Linked DNA regions of Botrimarina mediterranea. The protein of the gene in region 1 interacts with the protein of each later gene in a pairwise test. Links are inferred from orthologs where the notes say so. Each region holds a gene or a part of one and is shown in the gene's direction. Other genes may lie near its edges.

The links.
Region 2: the proteins of Spa11_RS03725 (region 1) and ligA interact in binary tests that used the Escherichia coli proteins (3 or more experiments, as listed by UniProt). The link is inferred for Botrimarina mediterranea from one-to-one orthologs.

What each region holds. Positions count from the first base shown.
Region 1 is NZ_CP036349.1:939,443-950,399, reverse strand. Bases 6,943-10,262 are described here. They hold Spa11_RS03725 (leucine--tRNA ligase), read left to right. Parts: upstream 6,943-7,269; coding sequence 7,270-10,062; downstream 10,063-10,262. Other genes in these bases: Spa11_RS03720 (REP-associated tyrosine transposase), read left to right, coding at 10,179-10,262; Spa11_RS03730 (hypothetical protein), read right to left, coding at 6,943-6,944. In the rest of the region: Spa11_RS03760 (hypothetical protein), read right to left, coding at 1-303; Spa11_RS03755 (aspartate kinase), read right to left, coding at 378-2,165; Spa11_RS03750 (GxxExxY protein), read right to left, coding at 2,213-2,599; Spa11_RS03745 (cofactor-independent phosphoglycerate mutase), read right to left, coding at 2,637-3,872; Spa11_RS03740 (GxxExxY protein), read right to left, coding at 3,914-4,258; Spa11_RS03735 (homoserine dehydrogenase), read right to left, coding at 4,373-5,662; more of Spa11_RS03730, read right to left, coding at 5,820-6,942; more of Spa11_RS03720, read left to right, coding at 10,263-10,685; Spa11_RS03715 (glucose-1-phosphate adenylyltransferase), read left to right, coding at 10,786-10,957.
Region 2 is NZ_CP036349.1:4,930,623-4,941,225, reverse strand. What follows is about bases 4,829-7,794. They hold ligA (NAD-dependent DNA ligase LigA), read left to right. Parts: upstream 4,829-5,138; coding sequence 5,139-7,451; downstream 7,452-7,794. Other genes in these bases: nadC (carboxylating nicotinate-nucleotide diphosphorylase), read left to right, coding at 7,546-7,794; uvrA (excinuclease ABC subunit UvrA), read right to left, coding at 4,829-4,957. In the rest of the region: Spa11_RS19000 (serine/threonine-protein kinase), read right to left, coding at 1-455; Spa11_RS18995 (ThiF family adenylyltransferase), read right to left, coding at 662-1,693; more of uvrA, read right to left, coding at 1,799-4,828; more of nadC, read left to right, coding at 7,795-8,433; Spa11_RS18975 (hypothetical protein), read left to right, coding at 9,112-9,909. UniProt on the Escherichia coli protein: DNA ligase that catalyzes the formation of phosphodiester linkages between 5'-phosphoryl and 3'-hydroxyl groups in double-stranded DNA using NAD as a coenzyme and as the energy source for the reaction.

The sequences.
Region 1 (10,957 bases):
CACAGCAGGCGGGCACACGTGGTCGTGAACGTCGCCACTGGCCGCCCTGTAACCTGGCGTCCCGCCGCTCAGCGGCTTAGCGGTCGGCTCCGAATCAGCAACCGGGAACGGATGCCAGTGAGCCAGCTCCCCCGCCCCATGGCTATGGAAGTAAGCTCCCCCCGCAACGGCCTCGCCCGTTGTCAGGCCCGAAAGCCAAAACGCGGAGTGCGTGAACGCGTCCTTCGTCGCCGCGCCGAGACACAGCGAAAGCGCGACCGCCAAGCGGATCGCGAAGCCGGCGATGGACCAAAGGCGGGACACGGGACCAACACTGTCGCACGCAGCGAACGATCCGTCCAGCTTCCGCGGCCCGAATAATCCGCGAGCCGGGAGCCTCAGCGGATCACGTCCGCGAACGCCTTCTCCGTCGCCGCCAGCGCCTTGGCGCCATGCTCGCCGCCGATCACGACGCTGACGCGCACCTCGCTGGTGCCGATCATCTCGACGTTGATCCCCGCGGCGCTCAGCGCCCGGAAGATGCGCGTCCCGACGCCCGTGTGGCTGCGGACGCCGACGCCCGTCACCGACAGGATCGCAACGCCCGGGTCGAGGCTCACCTCGCCGCCGATCTTCTCCGCGACCTCGGCGACGATATCCGCGGCGGCCTTGGCGTCTTTCTGCGGCACCGTGATGCCGACGCTCGTGAGGCCGTCTTCACCGATCGACTGCACGATCAGGTCCACCATCACGTCCCGCGCGGCGATCGCCTCGAAGATCTGCGCCGCGACGCCCGGCGTGTCGGGCACACTCCGTAGCGAGAGCAACGCCTGCGATTCGTCGATCTCACAACCGTCGATCCGCAGCTCTTCCATCGCTTGCAGCCTCGCGATCACCGCCTCGGCGTCGGCGGCTTTCGCCTCCTTCGCGGCGGCGAGCGAGTCCTCGATCGTCGCGGGGCTCGACGGCGTCTTGCCGAGCTCGAACTCGCGGTGCACCACACGCAACGCCTCTTGCCCCTGCTCGCGCGCCACGAGGCACGAAACCTTGATCGTGCTGGTCGAGATCGCATGAATGTTGATGCCCGCGTCGGCTAGCGCGCGGAACATCCGCCGCGCGACGCCGGGCTGGCTCGCCATCCCGAGACCGACGACCGAGACCTTCGACACCGGCTCACCAACACGGACCTCACGGGCTCCAACCGCCGCGGCAGCCTCTCTGGCCGCCTTCTTCGCGGCGTTCAGCTCCGTGTCGAGCACCGTGAACGAGATGTTCGCCCGCCCATCGGCGCCGCGGCTCTGCACGATCATGTCGACCGACAGGTTCGCCGCCGACAACGACTCCAGCAGCGCCAAGCTCACGCCCGGCTTATCCGGCACGCCGGCGATCGTCAGCTGCGCCTCGTTCTTCGTTAACGCCGCGCCGCTCACCGCGCGGTCGGCCGCCTCGCTCAGCGGACCGATGATCGTGCCCGGCACGTCGGTGAAGACGCCCGAGTTGCGCACGTGGATCGGCACGTTGAACTTCTTGCCGAACTCAATCGACCGGCTGTGCATCACGCCCGCGCCGAGGCTTGCCAGCTCCAGAATCTCGTCGTGCGACACGCAGTCCATCTTCCGCGCGGCCGGCTCGATCCGTGGGTCGGTCGTGAACACGCCGTCCACGTCGGTGTAGATCTCGCACATGTCGGCGCCGAGCACCGCCGCCAGCGCCACCGCAGTCGTATCGCTGCCGCCGCGGCCGAGGGTCGTGATATTGAGGTTCTCGTCGATTCCCTGGAACCCCGCGGCGATCACAATGCGGCCAGCATCGAGGTGCGCGCGAATGCGATCTGCCCCGATCGAACGGATCCGCGCCTTGCCGTGCGCGCTGTCGGTGCGGATCTCCATCTGCGCCCCGGTAAGGCTCACCGCCTGCCCACCCAGATCATGAATCGCCATCGCCATCAGCGCCACCGACACCTGCTCGCCCGTCGAGAGCAGCATGTCCATCTCCCGCGCCGGCGCGTCTTCACAAACCTGCGCGGCGAGATCGACAAGGATGTCCGTCTGATGCCCCATGGCCGACACGACCATGACCACCTGCGCCCCCTGCTGCTGCGCGCGGAGCGCCCGACGAGCGGCGGCACGGATCTTCTCGGCATCGGCAACACTGGTGCCGCCAAACTTCTGAACGATAAGTGACATAGGGGAACCGCCAAGTCGCCAAGAGCGCCAAGGATCGCCAAGGAAAGTTAGGTAAGTACGATTCTCTTGAAGCCGTCTTTAAGTAACGGCACGTTGAAGTTGATCAGCAGACCCAGCTCAAGACTGGTCGCACGAAGGTAATTGAGGACTTGAGCATGATGGATCGCATGAAGCAAATCGACGGACTTCAATTCCACGACAACAAGACCACCAATCAAGAAATCAAGCCTCGCATCGCCGACCGGCACTCCCTTGTAAGTAAGAGCAACGGGATGTTGTCGGGCGAATTCGATTCCTCGCGCGGATAGCTCGACTTCCAAAGCTCTTTCATATACCGATTCCAAGAATCCAGCACCAAGGACGCGATGGACTTCAAGAGCAGACTCCCAAATCTGCTTCGCCAGTCGATCGGCGGCTTCACTAGGCTCATGCACTCTTGGCGTTCCTTGGCGCTCCTGGCGTCTTGGCGGTTCAGCTTCCTTTGATAAACCAGCGCATCGCATCCCAACCATTCGGGAACGCCAACTCGGACGCCGCCGCCACTTTGTCGTCGTAAGACGCAGCCCCGTCGGCCTCGATCCCTTCGCCCGCCAAGCACACGGGCACGTCGCCGTGGGTGTGCTTCTTGGTGCTGAGAAACGTCGGGTGGTCGGGGCTGATCATCATGCGCCACGGCTCGCCGCGTTTCTCTAGCGCCTCGACCAGCGGGCCGACGATGTGGCGGTCGATCTCTTCGATCGCCTTCACCTTCTCGTCGGCCCGGCCTTCGTGCGACGCCTCGTCCGGCGCCTCGACGTGGACGCAGACCATATCGTACTTGCCGAGCGCGTCGATCGCGTAGCGGCCCTTGGCCGCGTAGTCGGTGTCGAGATACCCCGTGGCGCCGGGGACTTCGATCCGGTCCCAACCCACCAGCGCCGCGATGCCGCGCAGCAGGTCCACCGCCGTAATCATCGCCCCCTTCGGCCCGAACTTCTCAGCGAACGGCTGCAATGTGGGGGCCCCGCCCTGCCCCCACAGCCAGACGCTGGTCGCCGGCTTGTGTCCCTCGGCGACGCGTTTCTTATTGACGGAATGGTCAGCGAAAATCCGCTCCGAAGCCTCCATCAAATCCACCAGCACCCCGCCGCCGGGGCCCTTCGGGTGGGCGTCGTGGATCACCAAGTCGGTCCAATCGTGCGGCGCCTGAGTGCGGGTGTCGTTTGAGAACGGCGCCGCCAGCTTGTCGCCACGCCAGATCAAGAGGTTGCGGTAACTAACGCCCGGGACGAACTCCAAGGCGCCCCGCCATTTCGGATCGCTAGCGACCTCGTCCTGCAACGTCTTCAGCAGCGCCGCCGACTCCTCCGAAGTGATATGGTCCGCCGTGAAGTCCACCATCACCGGACCGTCGCCATGATCCTCGACGGTGACCGTGTTGCAACGAACCGCCCAATCCCCTTCGCCCAGCTCGATCCCCTGCGCAGCCGCCTCCATCGGCGCCCGGCCGGTAAAGTGCGCGAACGGGTCGTAGCCGAGCAGCGAAAGATTCCCAATCTCACTCCCCGCCGGCAGCGACTTAGGCGTATGGCAAGCCCGCGCGACAACGCCCCGCTTCGCGAGCGCGACCATGTGCGGTGTCGCAGCCGCCTCCAGCGGCGTCTTACCACCGAGCGAACCCTGCGCCTCATCGGCGGCGCCGTCGGGGATGACGATTACGTATTTCATAAGGATTTATTCACCACAAAGGAACCAAGGAACGAAGGGTGCTACCGCACCACTCGTTTGATTCCATCTTTGAAATGCGGGACGTTGAAGTTGAGTAAGAGGCCGAGGCGGCAATTGGTCAGCTTGAGGTAGGTAAACAGTTGGGCTTCGTGGATGGGAGCGAGTTGTTCCACTGCTTTGAGTTCGACGATGACTCGTTTGTCAATGAACAAGTCCATCCGTAGCCCAGCGTCGATGATCTCGCCGTCGTACTCGATCGCGAGCAGCGGCTGACGCTCAAAAGGAACTCCACTCTTCGTCAATTCCTTATCAAGGCAGTGCTCATAGATCGACTCGAGCAAACCAGGGCCAAGCTTCGAGTGAACACGAAAGGCCGCGTCCAGCACTACCCGAGCAAGTGCCTCGTCCCTTTCAGCGATCGGCTCAAACCTGCCCACAAAACCCTTCCCGTTGATCCGTCCTTCGTTCCTTAGTTCCTTTGTGGTTAATTCTCTTGCGAACTAACCAACAACGCGCAGCCGTACCGGCCCCGCCGCGACGGGTTTCAGCTTGCCGATCGCTTCGCAAGCCCGCGACACGGCGCCCTCGGTCGTCTCGTGCGTCATCAGCACCAGCGGCACCGTCGCCGCTTCGCTTGCTTGTTGCTGGAAGCTGGCGATTGAGATCCCCTCGGCCGCCAGCGCCGCGGCGATCTGCGCGAGGACGCCCGGCTCGTCCGCCGCTTCGACACGCAGGTAGAACTTCGCCAGCGCCTCGGCCGGGTCGGCCACCGGCGTGCGGTCGGACTCGGCGCTCCACAACTTGAGCGTCTGGAACGTCAGCCGCGTGCGGCCGACGGCCGTGTCGATCAGGTCCGCGACGACTGCGGAGGCGGTTGGCATCTGCCCCGCGCCTGGCCCCTGTAAGAACAGCTCGCCCACCGCGTCGGCTGTGATTCGCACCGCGTTCATCGGCCCCGACACGTCCGCCATCGGGTTGCCGTTTTTCACCAGCGTCGGGCCGACCGAGAGTTGCAAACCCTTCGCCGTAAGCTCCGCAACGCCCAGCAGCTTGATCGTATATCCCAGCTCCTGGGCCATCTTCACGTCGGCGAGGTCGAGCGTGTCGATCCCGGTGCGCGGGATCGCACGCCAGTCGGGCCGCGCGCCGAACGCCAGGTGTGCGAGGATCGCCAGCTTCTGCGCCGTGTCGGTCCCATCGACGTCCATCGCCGGGTCGGCCTCGGCGTAACCGAGCCGCTGCGCCTCGGCGAGCACGTCGGCGTACGGCGCGCCCTCGCGATGCATTTTCGAGAGGATGAAGTTGCAGGTGCCGTTGAGGATGCCGGTGAGCGACTCGACCTGGTTGGCCGACAGACATTGGCTGAGGTTGGCGATGATCGGGATGCCGCCGGCGACCGCCGCTTCGAAAGCAATCGTCCGCCCCGCCGCCCGCGCCGCGTCGAACAGCTCGGGCCCATGGGCCGCGATCAGCGCCTTATTCGCCGTCACGACGTCCTTGCCCGAATTAAGCAAAGCGAGCACCACCTCGCGGGCGCGCTCGACGCCCCCCATCAGCTCGGCGACGACGTCGATCGACGGATCGGCCACGACCGCGTCGATGTCGTCCGTCAGCACTCCGTCGGGGACGTCACAGCCCCGGGGCTTCTTGGGGTCGCGGACCGCCGCCTTCTCGAGCCACAGCACCCGTCCCGCTTGCCGAGCGGTCCGGTCTCCATGGTCCAAGAGAATCTGAGCGACGCCCGACCCAACCGTGCCGAGTCCGATGAGGCCAATCTTGGTCTTTTCCACAACAGCGTCGATGGGGCGGGGGTCGTAAAAGACCGGTGTCCGGGGCTAGAAACCAGACCCGACAGTAGAAGCACGCTGCGCCCGAAGGTCAACGGACGGCGAGGTTTGCGCTCGCGTAGAGTAGAATAGAATCGTGAACAGGGAATCCCGACCGACCTTACTTCACCTGCGGATGGCGTCGAGCAAGTACTGCAGCGGCGCAACAAGCAGCTAGGACGCCACTAGTGGGCTCCGGCACGGCTATATAAATGCCGCCGCTATAATAGTTGTCGTAGAACTGATCCGGCAGGTCCTCGCTAAACACCGTCCGCTTGAAGTCGCCAGTCGTGGCGTCGAACTCAAGCAGGCTGGCGGTCGTGAACGGCCCGTACGGCCCATTTGCGCCGCCGTGAACCGCGCGTAGCACAACGATATTGCCTCTACCGTCCTCGAACGCCCCAGTAAAGAGGCTTCCGACGGGACTTCCAGATGACGTCAAGTCCACCTTTTCCAGCAATGATTGTCGGGGCAGCGCAATCGCAGTCGCTGGAACGACGAAACTACCCTGCATCGGGCTTCGGAATGCGCTAACATCAACCGAATAGCTATAGCGATCGTTCGGCTGACTGGTAAGAGGATTCGTGTTCTCAAACGTTACAGCAACCTCGCCCGACGGCAAAAGTTCGGGCGTGAAGAAATCCAACGGTGACATCTGAGAATCTGATATATAAGGCAGGACGGAAACGACGGAAGGTCCTCCGCTGAAATCTTTCGCGAATCTCATTAGAGCAGCCCTCGACTCGACGTACGTCGATGCATTCGGTGTGCCACTGAAGAGGTCGGCGTATCCTACCCCATAGAGATAGCCATCGGGGTGGAACAGCACCTCCCCCGCGAGTCTCGCCGTCGTTTCAAATCCATCTGGGGTGAGACTGCAGCCTTGACTCCCGCAGCGCGACTCGTAGGGGCCGTATCCTGACGACCAGAAAGACTTTCCCTCAGGGGTGGCTGGCTGGTTGCCATAGAGCGGCAATCCTGAGAAAGCGTCGAAACCGTAGAGGCTATGGCTACCCAGGTCATGCGTAACGACCATCAACTTGGCGATCGGCGCCAGCGACAACGACACCATCGCTTCACCGAGGACGGGCGTTGCATCGTTTGGGGTTGGATTAGGGCTCGGGTTTCTCGACGATCCGTATTCGATCAGACGTACCCCGTCATCGCTGTACCGTACCGCGCTGGTTCGGGTGTTGAGGATGTAGTCCGCGAGGCAGGTACTGCTCGTCGCGAGGACGGATAGCAAGGCAGTGCTCGCTGCGAGGCGTCTCATCGGCGGGCTCGGATCAAGTTGAACGAAAGTAGTCAGAAGCAAACGTCACGAAGACGAGCGAGGGGCGATCCCCGAGAAATCGACTCGAAGTGTACACCCACAGAGCCTCTAAAGTCAAAGTTTGCAGTGGTTTGCGCTCAGCGCGCCCGGCGATAGAATCGCAAGACTTCGGCGAGCCGGCGACGCGAGTCGTCGGAGCTGCGGCTGGTACCCACTTCACTCCAACGACTCGCGTCGCCGGCTCGCCATCGCTCTACTCTCCGCCTTCGCCCTCCCGCCTTCCCCCTTCGACCGCTCGATGCCCCGCTACAACCCCGCCACCATCGAGCCCAAGTGGCAAGCCTTCTGGGAAGCCGACAACACCTTCAGCGCGCCGCGGTTGCCGGACGATCCGCAGAAGAAACTCTACGCGCTCGACATGTTCCCTTACCCGTCGGGCGACGGGCTGCACGTTGGGCACCCGGAGGGGTACACCGCCACCGACATCGTCTGCCGCGCGCGACGGATGCAGGGGTACTCGGTCGTCCACCCGATGGGCTTCGACGCCTTCGGCCTCCCCGCCGAGGAGCACGCCATCAAGACGGGCGAGCACCCGCGCGTGCAGACCGAGAAAAACATCGCGACGTTCCGCCGCCAGTTAAAGATGCTCGGCTTTAGCTACGACTGGGACCGTGAGATCGCGACGACCGATGTCGAGTACGTCCGCTGGACGCAGTGGATCTTCCTGAAGCTCTACGACACTTGGTTCGATCGTGAACAGCAGAAGGGCCGGCCGATCGCCGAGCTGGAGATTCCCGAAGACGTGCAGGCGATGGGCGAGGACTTCGCGCGCCGCTGGGTCGATGAGCGCCGGCTGGCGTACCAAAGCTCGGCGCCAGTGAACTGGTGCCCCGCGCTCGGCACGGTGCTCGCCAACGAAGAAGTGATCGACGGCAAGAGCGAACGCGGCGGCCACCCCGTCGAACGCCGCCCGCTACGCCAATGGATGCTCCGTATCACGTCGTACGCCGACCGCTTGTCGGCGGGGCTCGAAAAGCTCGATTGGCCCGAGGGCGTCAAAGCACTGCAGCGGAATTGGATTGGGCGGAGCACGGGCGCGGAAGTTGATTTCCGAATCGCGCAAACAAACTCAACATCGCAATTAGCCCCCGGCCGTTTATCGATTGAATCGGCACCGGGGGCTAAATCTGATGGCGAGGTCAAATGGGGCGATAAGCCTGCCGACGGCGTCCTCCGCGTCTACACAACCCGCCCCGACACGCTCTTCGGCGCGACGTACATGGTCATCGCGCCCGAACACCCGTACGTCGAGCGTTTGACCACACCCGACCAAGCGGCCGCGGTGAAGGCCTACGTCGAAGCAGCGTCCTTCAAGAGTGACCTCGACCGCACCGAGCTGGCGAAAGACAAGACGGGCGTCTTCACCGGCTCGTACGCGATCAACCCAGTAAACGGTGAGCAGATCCCAATCTGGATCGCCGACTACGTGCTCATCAGCTACGGCACCGGCGCGATCATGGCGGTCCCGGCGCACGACGAGCGCGACTTTGAGTTCGCGAAGAAGTTCAGCCTGCCGATCAAAGCGGTCGTCGATCCAGGCAGCGACCTAACTCAAAAGTCCATCCAAGTCACAGGTAAAACAAACTTTCCTTTACAGACCGCAAGTGGCGGCCAGGTTCAAATCCATCCCAATCGAGTTAGCGTCACAGAAACTAGGACAAGCAGGAAAGCGGTCCTCAGAGGAGAATTTGTCTATGCAGGCGAAGGCGTAGCGATCAACTCCGGTGAATTCGACGGCACGCCAACCGCCGAGTTCAAAACTAAGATCACCGCTTGGCTGACCGAAAAGGGCGTCGGCAAAGAAGCGGTCAACTACAAGCTCCGCGACTGGCTCTTCAGCCGCCAACGCTTCTGGGGCGAGCCGTTCCCGATCGCCCACGAACTCGACACCGACGGCAAACCCACCGGCCTCATCCGCACCGTCGCCGAGTCGGACCTCCCGGTCGATCTGCCGCACCTCGAAGACTTCAAGCCACACGGCCGCCCCGAGCCGCCGCTCGATAAAGCTCCCGCGGAATGGCTCTACCCCGTCATTGACGGTGTTAAGTGCAAGCGCGAGAGCAACACCATGCCGCAGTGGGCCGGCAGTTGCTGGTACTACTTGCGCTTCCTCGACCCGAAGAACAGCGACTCGCCGATCGACCCCGAGATCGAGAAGGCGTGGATGCCGGTGGACCTCTACATCGGCGGCGCCGAGCACGCCGTGCTGCACCTGCTCTACTCGCGGTTCTGGCACATGGTGCTCTTCGACCGCGGCGTCGTCAGCACGCCCGAGCCGTTCCAGAAGCTCGTCAACCAAGGGATGATCCTCGGCGAGAACGGCGAGAAGATGTCGAAGAGCCGCGGCAACGTCGTCAACCCGGACGAAGTCGTCCGCGAGTACGGCGCCGACGCGCTCCGGCTCTACGAGATGTTCATGGGCCCGCTGCCCGACTCGAAGCCGTGGAACATGGAAGGGGTCGCCGGCGTGCGGAACTTCCTCGGCCGCGTCTGGCGGCTGATGATCGACGACCGGTCCGAAGAGATGACGCTCGCCGCCGAAGTGTCCAACGCCGAGCCCACCGCCGAGCAGCTCCGCGTCACGCACGCCACGATCAAGGCCGTCACCGAAGACATCGACAAGCTGTCGTTCAATACGGCGATCGCGCGGATGATGGAGTTCGTCAACTTCTTCACCAAGGAGACGTCCCGCCCCAGGGCATGCCTCGAGCCCCTGGTGCTCATCCTGTCGCCCTTCGCGCCGCACTTGAGTGAAGAGCTGTGGTCGGCTCTGGGACACGCTCAGACGCTCGCCTACGAGCCCTGGCCGGCCTTCGACGAAACCCACCTGGCGACCGACACGGTGGAGATCGTCGTCCAAATCAGCGGCAAAGTCCGCGGCAAAGTGAGCGTCCCCACCGGCGCCGACCAAGCTGCGATCCTGGCCGCCGTCAAAGCCGACCCCAAAATTGGCGAGCAACTTGCCGGGAAACAAATCGTCAAAGAGATTGTCGTCCCGGGTAAGCTGGTTAACCTCGTCGTGAAGGGGTGAGAAACCGCCAAGACGCCAGGAGCGCCAGGATCGCCAAGAGCTGACAACACGCTGTCGATTTTTCCTGAACGGGAACCGTTCTGTAGGAGGCGTCTCCGACGCCGATTACGCGCACCATGCCGCATCGATCCCAACCCGCCGGAAGACTCTCCAAACTCCGCGAAGGTAGAGTTTCCCAAGCCTGGGAATGCTACATGGTCACCAAGGTCTTCAAGGACCGGCAGCGGCTAGGGTCGGATTCCGCCAATGCGAAGATCCTCCTTGGCAGCCTAAATCATCTCCGGGCAACTGATCGGATTAAGCTCTTCGCGTTTTGCCTGATGCCCGACCACCTTCATGTGGCTTTCTGCTTACTGCCGGGCGAGGAGTTGTCGGAGGTGGTTCGAAGCTTCTCAAAGTTCACCGCCCTTCAAATCAATCGACACCGTTCGAAATCGGGAAGTGTTTGGCAGGAAGGCTTCCACGACCGGCATTGTCGCGACCGCGATGAACTCGTATCGCTTTGCGAGTATATTGAGCACAATCCGGTCCGCGCTGGGCTTGCTGACGTGGCGTCTGACTGGGAATTCTCCTCGGCGTCGCTTCTCGGCAACGGCATGCTCGATCGAGAATGGTGGCCGTAATCGGCGTCGGAGACGCCTCCTACAGATGTTGATAACGTACCTCAGATAAAAATCCTCCCTGGCGATCCTTGGCGCTCCTGGCGTCCTGGCGGTTCCAACTATGAAAAACGTCGTCGCGGTGATTCTTGGTGGTGGGCGTGGCACTCGGCTGTTGCCGCTCACGGGGTATCGGTCCAAGCCCGCTGTCCCGCTGGCGGGCAAGTACCGGCTCATCGACATCCCGATTTCGAACTGCATCAACTCGGGCATCAACCACTCGTACGTGCTCACGC
Region 2 (10,603 bases), 4.0 Mb from region 1 along the record:
ACCGTGCGCCAGATGGCGTCGAGCCCCTGGGCCGCTTGGCGGGCGATCCATAGCGCTACCGGCAGCGCCGGCTTCGCGCCTGATGCGAGCAATTCGGCCGCCGTCTTGCCTTCAAGCCGCGGCATCACCGTGTAGTAGGGCGGCGCCGTCAGCCCCGCCGAAAGCACCGCGGCGACGTGCGGGCTGTGGACGCGTTGGCCGACCCACGCCTCGCGGCGCTGCATCTCGATGGCGTTGGGTTCGTTCCACCACTCACGCTTGAGCGACTTTACCGCGTACGAGCCGGGCGAGTTCTCTGCCTCGGCGGGGCGGGCCAGATAAACGCGGGTCATCGACCCCTCGCCGAGGGTCCGCAGCAGTTGCCACGGCCCGAGTCGGCCTAACACCTTCCGCGGCGGCTGTTGCTTAAGCCCCAACCGTGGCGTCGCCACTGCGGCCTGTTCTGCCGTCGTCATAACGTCCACACGACTCGCGAAGAAAAGCGGCCGAGTCCCCCCCGGGATGCAGACCGTAGTGGTAAGGTCGGCAGGTGGGAGGAGGAAAGTTGATTGCGGATTAGGGAATGCGGATTGCGACTTGCTGACTGACGCTAGCAAGAGTCTGTAGCGCAGTGTCTGTGGGAGGCGTCTGGAGACGCCTCCCACAAGATCGCCTTCGCTTGTTAACCCCCCAAGCAGCGATTCCAAACGCTCCGCGCCTGCGCCTCGTCCTCCACGCCAGCGATGATCGCCCTGCCGTCGGCGAAGAGCGTCACCTCGTGGCCGTCGTAGTTGAGCCGCAAGAGGTAGGCGTTGCCCGTCACCGATCCTAGCGGCGCCAGCTTCGCGCGCATCGCAGCGAGGTCCACCGGGGGCGAACCCTCGGGCGGGCTGATCTGCACGGCGCCGCGACCGCAAAGGACAACCGCCCGGCTGCCGCGCCGGCCTTCGAGCCAGTCGAATTCTTGTTCGCCACAACAACGGCACGCCGGATCGCGCGGCACCGCAAGACGGCGCCAGCGGCCCGCCCACAGATCGACAACCGTAAGGCCCGTGGCAAGCGAGTCCTTCAGACCGGCGAGCAGCTTGATTCCTTCCATCGCTTGCAGGGATGCGACGACGCCCACGGCGGGGCCGAGAACGCCCGCCGAGTCGCACGTCTCTGCTTCGCCGGCGGCCGGGGGCTCGGCAATGAGGCACGCCAAGCACGCGGTCTCGCCGGGGACAATCGGCATGACGCGTCCCTCGGCGCCGATGACGCCGCCGTAGACCCACGGCACGCCCTCGCGCACGGAGTAGTCGTTCAGGAGCAGCCGCGTCTCGAAGTTGTCCGTGCCGTCAAGCACGAGGTCACAGCCCGCGGCAAGGTACGGCAGGTTCGCGGCCGTCACATCGGCGACGACCGGTTCGATATCGATGGTCGAGTTAACGACGCGGAGGTGATTCGCCGCCGCGATCGCCTTGGGCAATCCCGAGGCGACATCGTTCTCGTTGTAGAGAACCTGCCGCTGGAGGTTGGAGACTTCGAGAAAATCGCGATCGACGATCGTGAGTTTGCCAACGCCGGCGCGGGCGAGGGTGCCGGCGATCACCGATCCCAGCGCGCCGCAGCCGCAGATAAGGGCGTGACTCGACGCGAGCTTCGCTTGGCCCGCGTCCCCCAAGGGGGCGAAGCGGGTTTGTTTCGCGTAGCGGGTGAAGGGATCGGCGGGCATGGCGTGTTGTGGGTTCACTCCCGGCGCTGGCGCTTAGGGCTCCCGATCTAAGATTGGTTCAGCAACTCGTCGGTGGGAGCCCTAAGCGCCAGCGCCGGGAGTGCGCTACGATGGATCGTCCTCTTCTTCATCTGCTTCTTCCGCCTCCAACGCCGCCATCGCCGCGTCGCGACGCGCCAGCGCTGCCGCGAGCACACGTCCCGTCGCCGACTCGGCGCACTTCGCGACGGTTTCAGGAGTTCCCTGTGCGACGACGCAACCGCCCTCTGCCGCGGCGCCGGGGCCGAGATCGACGATCCAGTCGGCCGCCATCATCATCGGCACATTGTGCTCAATGACCACGAGCGAATGGCCCACGTCCACCAGCGCGTTGAAGCAATCGACGAGCTGCTCGACGTCGGAAAAATGCAAACCCGTTGTCGGCTCGTCGAGGAGGAACAACGTGCGGCCCGCTGTCTTCGTCGCTAGCCTGCCCGCTAGTTTAAGGCGCTGCGCTTCGCCTCCTGATAGCGTGCTCGCCGGCTGGCCGAGTTTGAGATAATCGAGGCCCACGTCCACGAGCGGCCGCAGCCGCTGCTGGACCTTCGTCTCGCCGCGGAAGAAGCGGATCGCCTCGTGGACGGTCATCTCTAGCACTTCGGAGATGTCTCGATCGCGGTAGTGCACTTCGAGCACCTCGTCGCGGAACCGGCGGCCCTCGCACTCGTGGCAACGCATCGTCACGTCGGCGAGGAACTGCATATCGACTTCGACGTAGCCGGCGCCCTGGCACGCCTCGCAGCGGCCGCCATCGACATTGAAGCTGAAGTGGCTCGCCGTGTAGCCGCGGGCCTTGGCGTCGGGCAGTTCGGCGAACAACGCCCGGATCGGGTCCATCGCCTTCACGTAGGTTACCGGATTGGACCGCGGCGATCGGCTGATCGGCGACTGATCGACGAACACCACGTCGTCGAGCTGCTTCCAACCTAAGAGGTCGGTGTAAGGCAGCGGCTGGTCGGCCTCGTGCTTTGCCTCGGTGATGTTGGCGCCGTCGTGTAAACGCGATTCGAGGGCCGGAAACAACGTGCGACGTACGAGGCTGCTCTTGCCGGCGCCGCTGACGCCGGTGACGACGGTCAGCACGCCGAGCGGGAACTCGACGTCGAGGCCAGCGCCCCTCGCGCCAACGAGATTGGATCCCGACGCGCCGAGAAGCGTCAGTTTGCCTTGCTCGGGTGGCCGGCGATTCTCGGCGGTGCGATAGACCATCCGCCGCCCCGAGAGCCAATCGCCCGTGCGGCTCTGCTTCTCGTCAGCGAGTCTATCGGGCGGTCCGTGGAAGACGATCTCGCCCCCTTCGATGCCGGCAAGCGGCCCGAACTCGACGGCATGGTCCGCTGCGCGGATCGCTTCTTCTTCATGCTCGACGACCAGCACCGTGTTGCCGCGGTCCCGCAGCCGTTTCAGCGCGCTGACTAGCGGCGCCACATCAACTGGATGCAGCCCGGTCGAGGGTTCGTCGAGCACGTAGAGCATATCGACGAGGTTGGAACCGAGCGTCGTCGTCATCGCGACACGCTGCGCTTCGCCCGTACTGAGCGTCCGCAGCGTGCGGTCGAGCGTCAGGTAGCCGACGCCGACTTCTTCGAGGTAACGCAACCGTGAAGTGACGTCGATGAGGACAGCGCGAGCGATTTCGGCTTGCGACGCGGTGAGCGCCGTCGTATCCCCATTCCCTTTGGAGAAAGGCCCGTTCTTAGATGAAACGGGGGGAGGGGGTACGCGTTCATCATGAGTGGACTCTGATTGTGACTTCTCCGCGTTGACGCGAGATGGGCTAGATAACGCTCCCTCCGCTGGAGACTTCAGATCCTCCCCTAGCCCCTCCCTAAAAGGGAGGGGGACAAGTTGGTCAAACCACGCCGTTGCTTCGCGCACCTCGAGCCGGCAGATGTCGGCAAAGTTTTTCCCTCCAACCCTCACCGCGAGGGCCTCGGACTTCAGCCGGTCGCCCCCGCACTCGGGACACGGCAGGTACGATCGCCAACGGCTGAGGAACACCCGCAGGTGCATCTTGTACTTGCGGCGTTCGAGCCACTGGATGAAACCGTTGAGCCCGCCGAAGTTACGCTCGGGGACGCCCTCGACAATCATGCGGATGACTTCGGGGGGCAGCGTCGAATAGGGGGCATCAACATCGATGCCATAATCGGGCGCGAGCGTAATCAACTCTTCGAGTTCATGTGCATAAGCCGGTGTCCGCCACGGCGCGACGGCGCCTTGGCGGAGCGAGAGCGATTTGTCAGGGACCACGAGGTCCATGTCCGTCTCGACGACGCTGCCAAAACCCTCGCAGGCGGGGCACGCGCCGAGGGGGCTGTTGAAGTTGAACAGTGGCGGTTCGGGCGGCGCGAATTCGCGGGCGCAGCCGTTGCAGCGGAGACGGGTGTCGAAGGAGAGGCTAGAGGCTAGAGGCTGGAGGCTAGAGGACGTAGGCGAGCCGGCGACGTTAGTCGTCGGAGTGATCACGACACACGCTCCATCCCCGCCAGCAATCGCCGTCTCGATCGATTCCGCCAAACGATCCGCGTCAACGCGTCCGCCAACAAAGCGATCGACGACAACCGTCAGCTTCTCGGGAATTGATTCGCTGTGCGCAAGGTCGGCGAGCGACACCACCTCGTCGCCCACCAGTGCGCGGACGTAGCCCGCTTCGACGAGGTCGGCGACGCGCGCGGCGGGTTGGTCATCGAGCTTTGCCTCGAAGCCGAGCATCGCCTTCTGGCCCTCGGCGAGGCCGCCGAGCGCGTCGACGATCGAATCGACCGTGTCTCGACGAACGACCTGCTTGCAATCCGGGCAGACGATCTCGCCGATGCGGGCGAAGAGGACCCGCAAGTGGTCGGCCACCTCGGTCGCCGTCGCGACCGTCGCTCGGTTCGAGCGCGAGCCGCTGGAGCGAGTCACCGCGATCGCCGGCGGCAGGCCGTCGATCCGTTCGCAGTCGGGCTTGTCGAGCTGTTCGAGGAACTGCCGCGTGTACGCGCTGAAGCTCTCGATGTAGCGGCGCTGACCCTCGGCGTAGAGGGTGTCGATCGCCATCGAGGTCTTGCCGCTCCCCGAGGCGCCGCAGAAGACGATCAGGGCGTTCCGCGGGAGGTCGAGATCGACGTCCTTCAGGTTGTGCGTGCGGGCGCCCTGGACGCGGATCACGGCGTTGTCCACGTCGAGGGGGGCAGCCGCTTCGGCAGTTTCGGGGGCGCCGGATTCTGGAGAGACGGGCATAGCGGGCGTGGCTGTCCTCGGGGGAGTCCCGTACGATACCCCGCAGCCAAGCGGCCCGCCACCGCCGCTGTTTTTTAGCCGCAGATGGACGCGGATAAACGCGGATGCGGTTTGGCGGGGCAGGTTCGAAGCGCTTACAAACATCTGCGTCTATCCGCGTTCATCTGCGGCTTAAAAAGAAGTGGAAGAGATTCAACGCCTCCGGCAGATCATTCGTGAGCACGATCGGCGTTATTACGTCGAGGCGGCGCCGAGCATTTCGGACCGTGAGTACGACGCGTTGCTGGAGCGACTGCGCGCACTGGAAGCAGAGCATCCAGAGCTGCTCACGGCTGACAGCCCGACGCAGCGTGTTGGCGGCGATCCGATCGCTGGCTTCAAAACGGTCGCCCACGCGCGGCGGATGTACTCGATCGATAACTCGTATGATGAGGAAGAGCTGACGCGTTGGGCGCAGCGCTGCTTCGAGGCGCTCGACCCGGAGCTTCAACAGATCAATGAGCGGCTGAAGGAACTCGACGAACGCGACGCCGATCTCAAAGGCAAACGCGACGCGGAGTCGAAGCAGAGCCGTGAGGCGCTAGCGAGCGACCGGACAGCGCTGCAACAACAGCGAGCCGACCGCCTCGCCGCGGCGGCGGCCGAGGGCTATCCGTTGCCGGGCGGCTACGTCGCCGAACCCAAGGTCGACGGCGTGGCGGCGAGCTTGCGCTACGAACGCGGCGTGCTCGTGCAGGGCCTTACGCGTGGCGATGGCTATCGCGGTGACGACATCACGCACAACTTGCGGACACTACGCAGCGTGCCGCTGGTGCTCGAAGGCGACGCGCCCGAAGTTCTTGAAGTGCGTGGCGAGGTCTACATGCCGCGTGAGGAGTTCGACCGCATCAACCGCGAGCTCGCCGCGGAAGACAAGGAGCTGTTCGTCAATCCACGCAACGCCACGGCGGGGACGCTTAAGCAACTCGACCCCAAGAACGTCGAACGCCGTGGCCTGCGGTTCGTGCTGCACGGTTACGGTGAGCTGTCGGAAGACGTAAACATCGCTTCGCACGTCGAACTGGTTGCCGCCGCGCAGAAGCTCGGGTTGATCACGAGCCCGCTGTCGAAGCAATTCGGCACAATCAAAGAGGTCGTCGGCTATGTCGATTGGTTCGAGAAGGAGAAGGACCTCCTACCGTACAACGTCGATGGCGTTGTCGTCACGGTGAATCAATTCGCACTGCAAGAGCGGCTCGGCTACACGAGCAAGTTCCCACGATGGCGCCTCGCTTACAAATACGCCACCGAGCAAGCGGCCACCGAGCTGCTGGAGATCGAGTGGCAGATGGGCAAGACCGGCAAGCTCACACCGCGGGCGAAGATGACGCCGGTCTTCGTCGCCGGCACGACGGTGCAGCACGCGACGCTACACAACGTCGGCGAGCTGCGGCGCAAGGACGTCCGGATTGGCGACACCGTGATCATCGAAAAGGCGGGGGAGATTATCCCGCAAGTGGTGCGTGTGCTCGACCCAGAGCGCGCGGATCGCAACGAGCCGGTTGAGTTGCCGACGAGCTGCCCGATCTGCGGCCACACCTTGGAGATGGAGTACGACCAGCGGCGGCAAAACGACATCGCCCAGTGGGCCAAACGCGTCGAGCGCGAGAAGCAACTCGCCGCAAAAGAGGATCGCGAGCCGGAGACGATCGCCGAGCCGCCGCCGCTATCAGAGCTTGACGAATCGGGCCGCTACTGCCCCAACGCCGAGTGCCCGGGGCAGCTCAAAGAACGCCTCATCCACTTCGCCGGTCGCGGGCAGATGGACATTGAGGGGCTCGGCGAGAAGGTCGTTGAGCAACTCCTCGACGCCGGCCTCGTCCACACCTACGGCGACCTCTTTCGATTGCACACGAAGCGTGACGAGCTGCTGGCGCTCGAACGCATGGGCGCCAAGAAGGTCGATAACCTGCTCGCCGGCATCGAAGCGGCGAAGGACCGCGGCTTGACGCGCGTCCTGGCGGCGTTGGCGATCCGCCACGTCGGTTCGAGCGGTTCACGCATCCTTGCGGAGTACTACGGATCGATCGACGCGCTGACGGCGGCGAGCGTCGCGGAAATCGAGAACTTCAAGATCAACGGCGCCGAGTCGGGCATCGGACCCGAGATCGCCAAATCGCTTCACGACTACCTGCACAGCGAGTCGGGCCAAGCCATCATCGAGGACCTGCGCAACGAAGGCGTCAAACTTAGCGAGGACGCTAAGCCGCAAGCGGCTGGCAGCGGCCCGCTGTTAGGTAAGACTCTCGTGGTAACAGGAACTCTCCAACGCCACAGCCGCAACGAAGCCCACGACCTCATCGCCAAAGCCGGCGGCAAAGCGGCCAGCAGCATCAGCGGCTCGACCGACTACTTGGTCGCCGGCGAGAAAGCGGGCAGTAAACTCGACAAAGCCGCGAAGCTCGGCGTGAAGGTTGTGACGGAAGAAGAGTTCGAGCAACTCCTTGGGTTATAAGGGGAACCACAGATGAACACGGATAAACACCGATGAGAATGTAGGAGGTGTTTATCCGTGTTCATCTGTGGTTCTTTCTCCTTGAGGCGAAGAGATGGCTGCGAAGTTTCGAACCGTTGAATGGGACGTCAGCCTTGTTCGCGATTGCCGCGAGCTGGTCCGGATGGCGTTGCGCGAAGACCTGGGCGACGCGGGGGACATCACGAGTCTCGCGGTGGTCGGCGCCGAACGGCGGGGCGAAGCGGCGATCGTGTCGCGAGAGGCGGGCGTTGCAGCCGGCGTGCGGCTGCCGGCGCTAGTGCTTGAAGAAGCGGGCGCCGACGCGTCGTGGTTTCCCGCGGCCGATGATGGCGACGCGCTGGAGCGCGGAACGGTCGTCGGCAAGCTCGAAGGCAGCGCCCGTGACTTGCTGCGGTGCGAGCGCGTGACGCTCAACTTGATGAGTCGATTGTGCGGCGTCGCGACGCTGACTCGGCGGCACGTCGATGCGGTCGGCGTGTCGGCGGCGAAGGTCTATGACACGCGCAAGACCATGCCGGGCTGGCGGCTGTTGGACAAGTTTGCCGTGCACTGCGGCGGCGGCGTGAACCACCGCACGGGGCTCTACGACGCGGTGATGATCAAGGACAACCACCTCGCACTAGCCGACGAGGCCGGTATGACCCCTGCCGACGCGGTCGGTCGGGCGCGGGATAAGCAGCCGGGGCGGGTGATCGAGGTCGAGGTCGATTCGCTGGAGCAGTTACGCAACGTGCTGCCGGCCGGGCCCGACGTGGTGCTGCTCGACAACATGTCGCTAGACCAACTGCGTGAGGCGGTCGCCATCCGCGCGGCGGAGGCGCCGGGCGTTGTGCTTGAGGCCTCCGGCGGGGTGCGGCTCGACACGATCGGCGCCATCGCTGCAACCGGCGTCGATCGGATCAGCGTCGGGGCGCTAACCCATTCGGCGGTGGGGCTGGACTTAGGGCTGGATTGGCGATGATCTGTCACTCGAATCCGTCAAATCTGCCAGGAATGCGGCTGGCCGCCTAAATAGTCCGCCCTTCACGGAAACGGGCGTGAAAAGTCGTTGACACGGCCTTCCGGACGTCTATTCTGAACTGGCTGGCGTTGTGTTTTGCACAGCGTCTGTGACCCGTTTTCACCCTAAGCTGGGAGTCGTCCTCGTGAGTGTCAATCCGGCGGCGGCGGAGCGATCCGTCGTGCGGCCTCTGGCATTCTGTGGATGGCGAACAGCCCTTCTTGCCCGTCTCTAACGGGCTCTTGGGTCGAAGCCTTCCAGTTATCTCGTGCGACATCGATCGCGCGGATTCAGCTAGCCAGACCGGCCCCGCGACCGTTCGACTCGGCCGCGATAACCCGCTCGCGATGCGCGCTGTGGCAAGCCCGAAGGGGGTTGCGATGCGCTCGACGCGAAGCGGCTGAGACCTCTCGCCTCCGTGGCGCCAGCGTCTCCTCCCGCCGGACTCTTCTGCAGCCAGGCCTTCTGCCGGCAACCCACCCGCGGCTTTGGGGAATGCCCCTTGTCCGTTCTCCGGTGAACCGCCCGCGCTACGCAGAACGACGCTCACCAACGCCCCTCCGAGAAGATTTCGCTCCGTTGAAACCCACCCGCCCGACGCTGGCTGAGCCGGCACGGGCCAACTTGAGGCGCCCACCGATGAAACCCTTCCTACTATTACCCGGCCTGCTCGCCCTCGTGGCGATCACCGCGCCGGCTGCTGCCCAGACGACGATCAACTTCAGCAGCCTGGAGACGGTCCTCGCTAACCCGATGGGTATGAACGACAAGATGACTGCGCTGTGGACCGGCTGGGCCACACAGGTCTACGAGTACAACATGCCGTTTATCGAGTTGAAGAACGACTCCAATGCCCCGTTTGCGGTAGAGACGTTCCGCATGTCGATCGGTGATGAGAACTACGGTTTCTCGAACGTCTTTTTCCGGAAGGAAGAGACTAACTCCTATCCGTTCACGGCCAACGGCGAGTACGCGCTGACGGGCTTTTCAACGCCGGACATCGAGTTCGCCACAGGGATCGAAGACGGCGGTGACACGCTGCTCGTGGACTTCAGCGCCCGCGGCGGCCTGCAACCGGGCGAGGTGGTGCGATTCCAGGTCGATATCGATCGCGACACCGATGTCGGTGGCATGAAGTTGTTCGCTGATTACCCCTCGGTCTTCTTTACGCCCAACGGCGGCGCCGACACGACCGGCAACTCGGTGATCAAGATGAGCTACGTGGGAACCAGTCAGACTACCTCGACGACGCTCCCGAATTATTCGATGTCGGACGCGACGACTGGGTTTCTAACGACGCCGCGTCCCTATTCGGTGATGCAGCCGATCGACGTCTTTCCGGACGTGCCGGTGGGCTTCCCCGAGATCCCCGAACCGACCGCCGGCATGCTGGCGGCGTTGGCGACCGCGACGGTTGTCGCTCGCCGCAAGGCCTAGCCCGTCCGATTCGCTTTCAGTTGTCGTGCCGTGGCTTGGGCGCCTCTAGCACGACGACCCCCTGGGGCTGCCGTTCAAAGGACGGAGCGATTGCCCCGAGCGACCTTCGAAGCCCTCTCCCATTCGCTTGGGGAGAGGGCTTCTTTCGTTTCCGGAGGGGGATCAGCAACGAGGGAGACTTCTATACACCTTCAGAGGGGCTGAGGAGTCGTCTTCCGGCAAGGCAGCCCGGCGTGGTCATGGACATGCGTTTACAGCCACGGAGAGGGCCAGTAGACGCCCCTTGGCGCCCTCCTCGGGGTTTTGTCGGCTGGGGCGTTAGACGCCGTAGGCGGCCTGCTAGGGGCCTTCCTGGCGATGCCACCCATGAGGGGGGGGGCGGCGCGGTTGGTCTCGCCGACCCAACCCACTCAAGGCCCACAGCCGTAGAACGTCTGAGCGTTAGCCCTCGGAGTTGCCCCTAGAGCGAGCCTCACTCCGGGGCCTCGCGTCACGGATCGGGCGAAACCGCGGGGTGGACGCGTCCTCTCGACTCGTTACGCATGACGCTTGCTTGCTCCACCCGTGGCGGGTCCGGTTGGGCCGATTGTTCCAGCACGAGCGATTGCGCCGGTAAATCTCGAAATGCACGCAAGACGCGTTGCGCCGATTCCGATTCTTGGGAAGGAGTTGGCGATCCTGCGGGCTCGGGCCC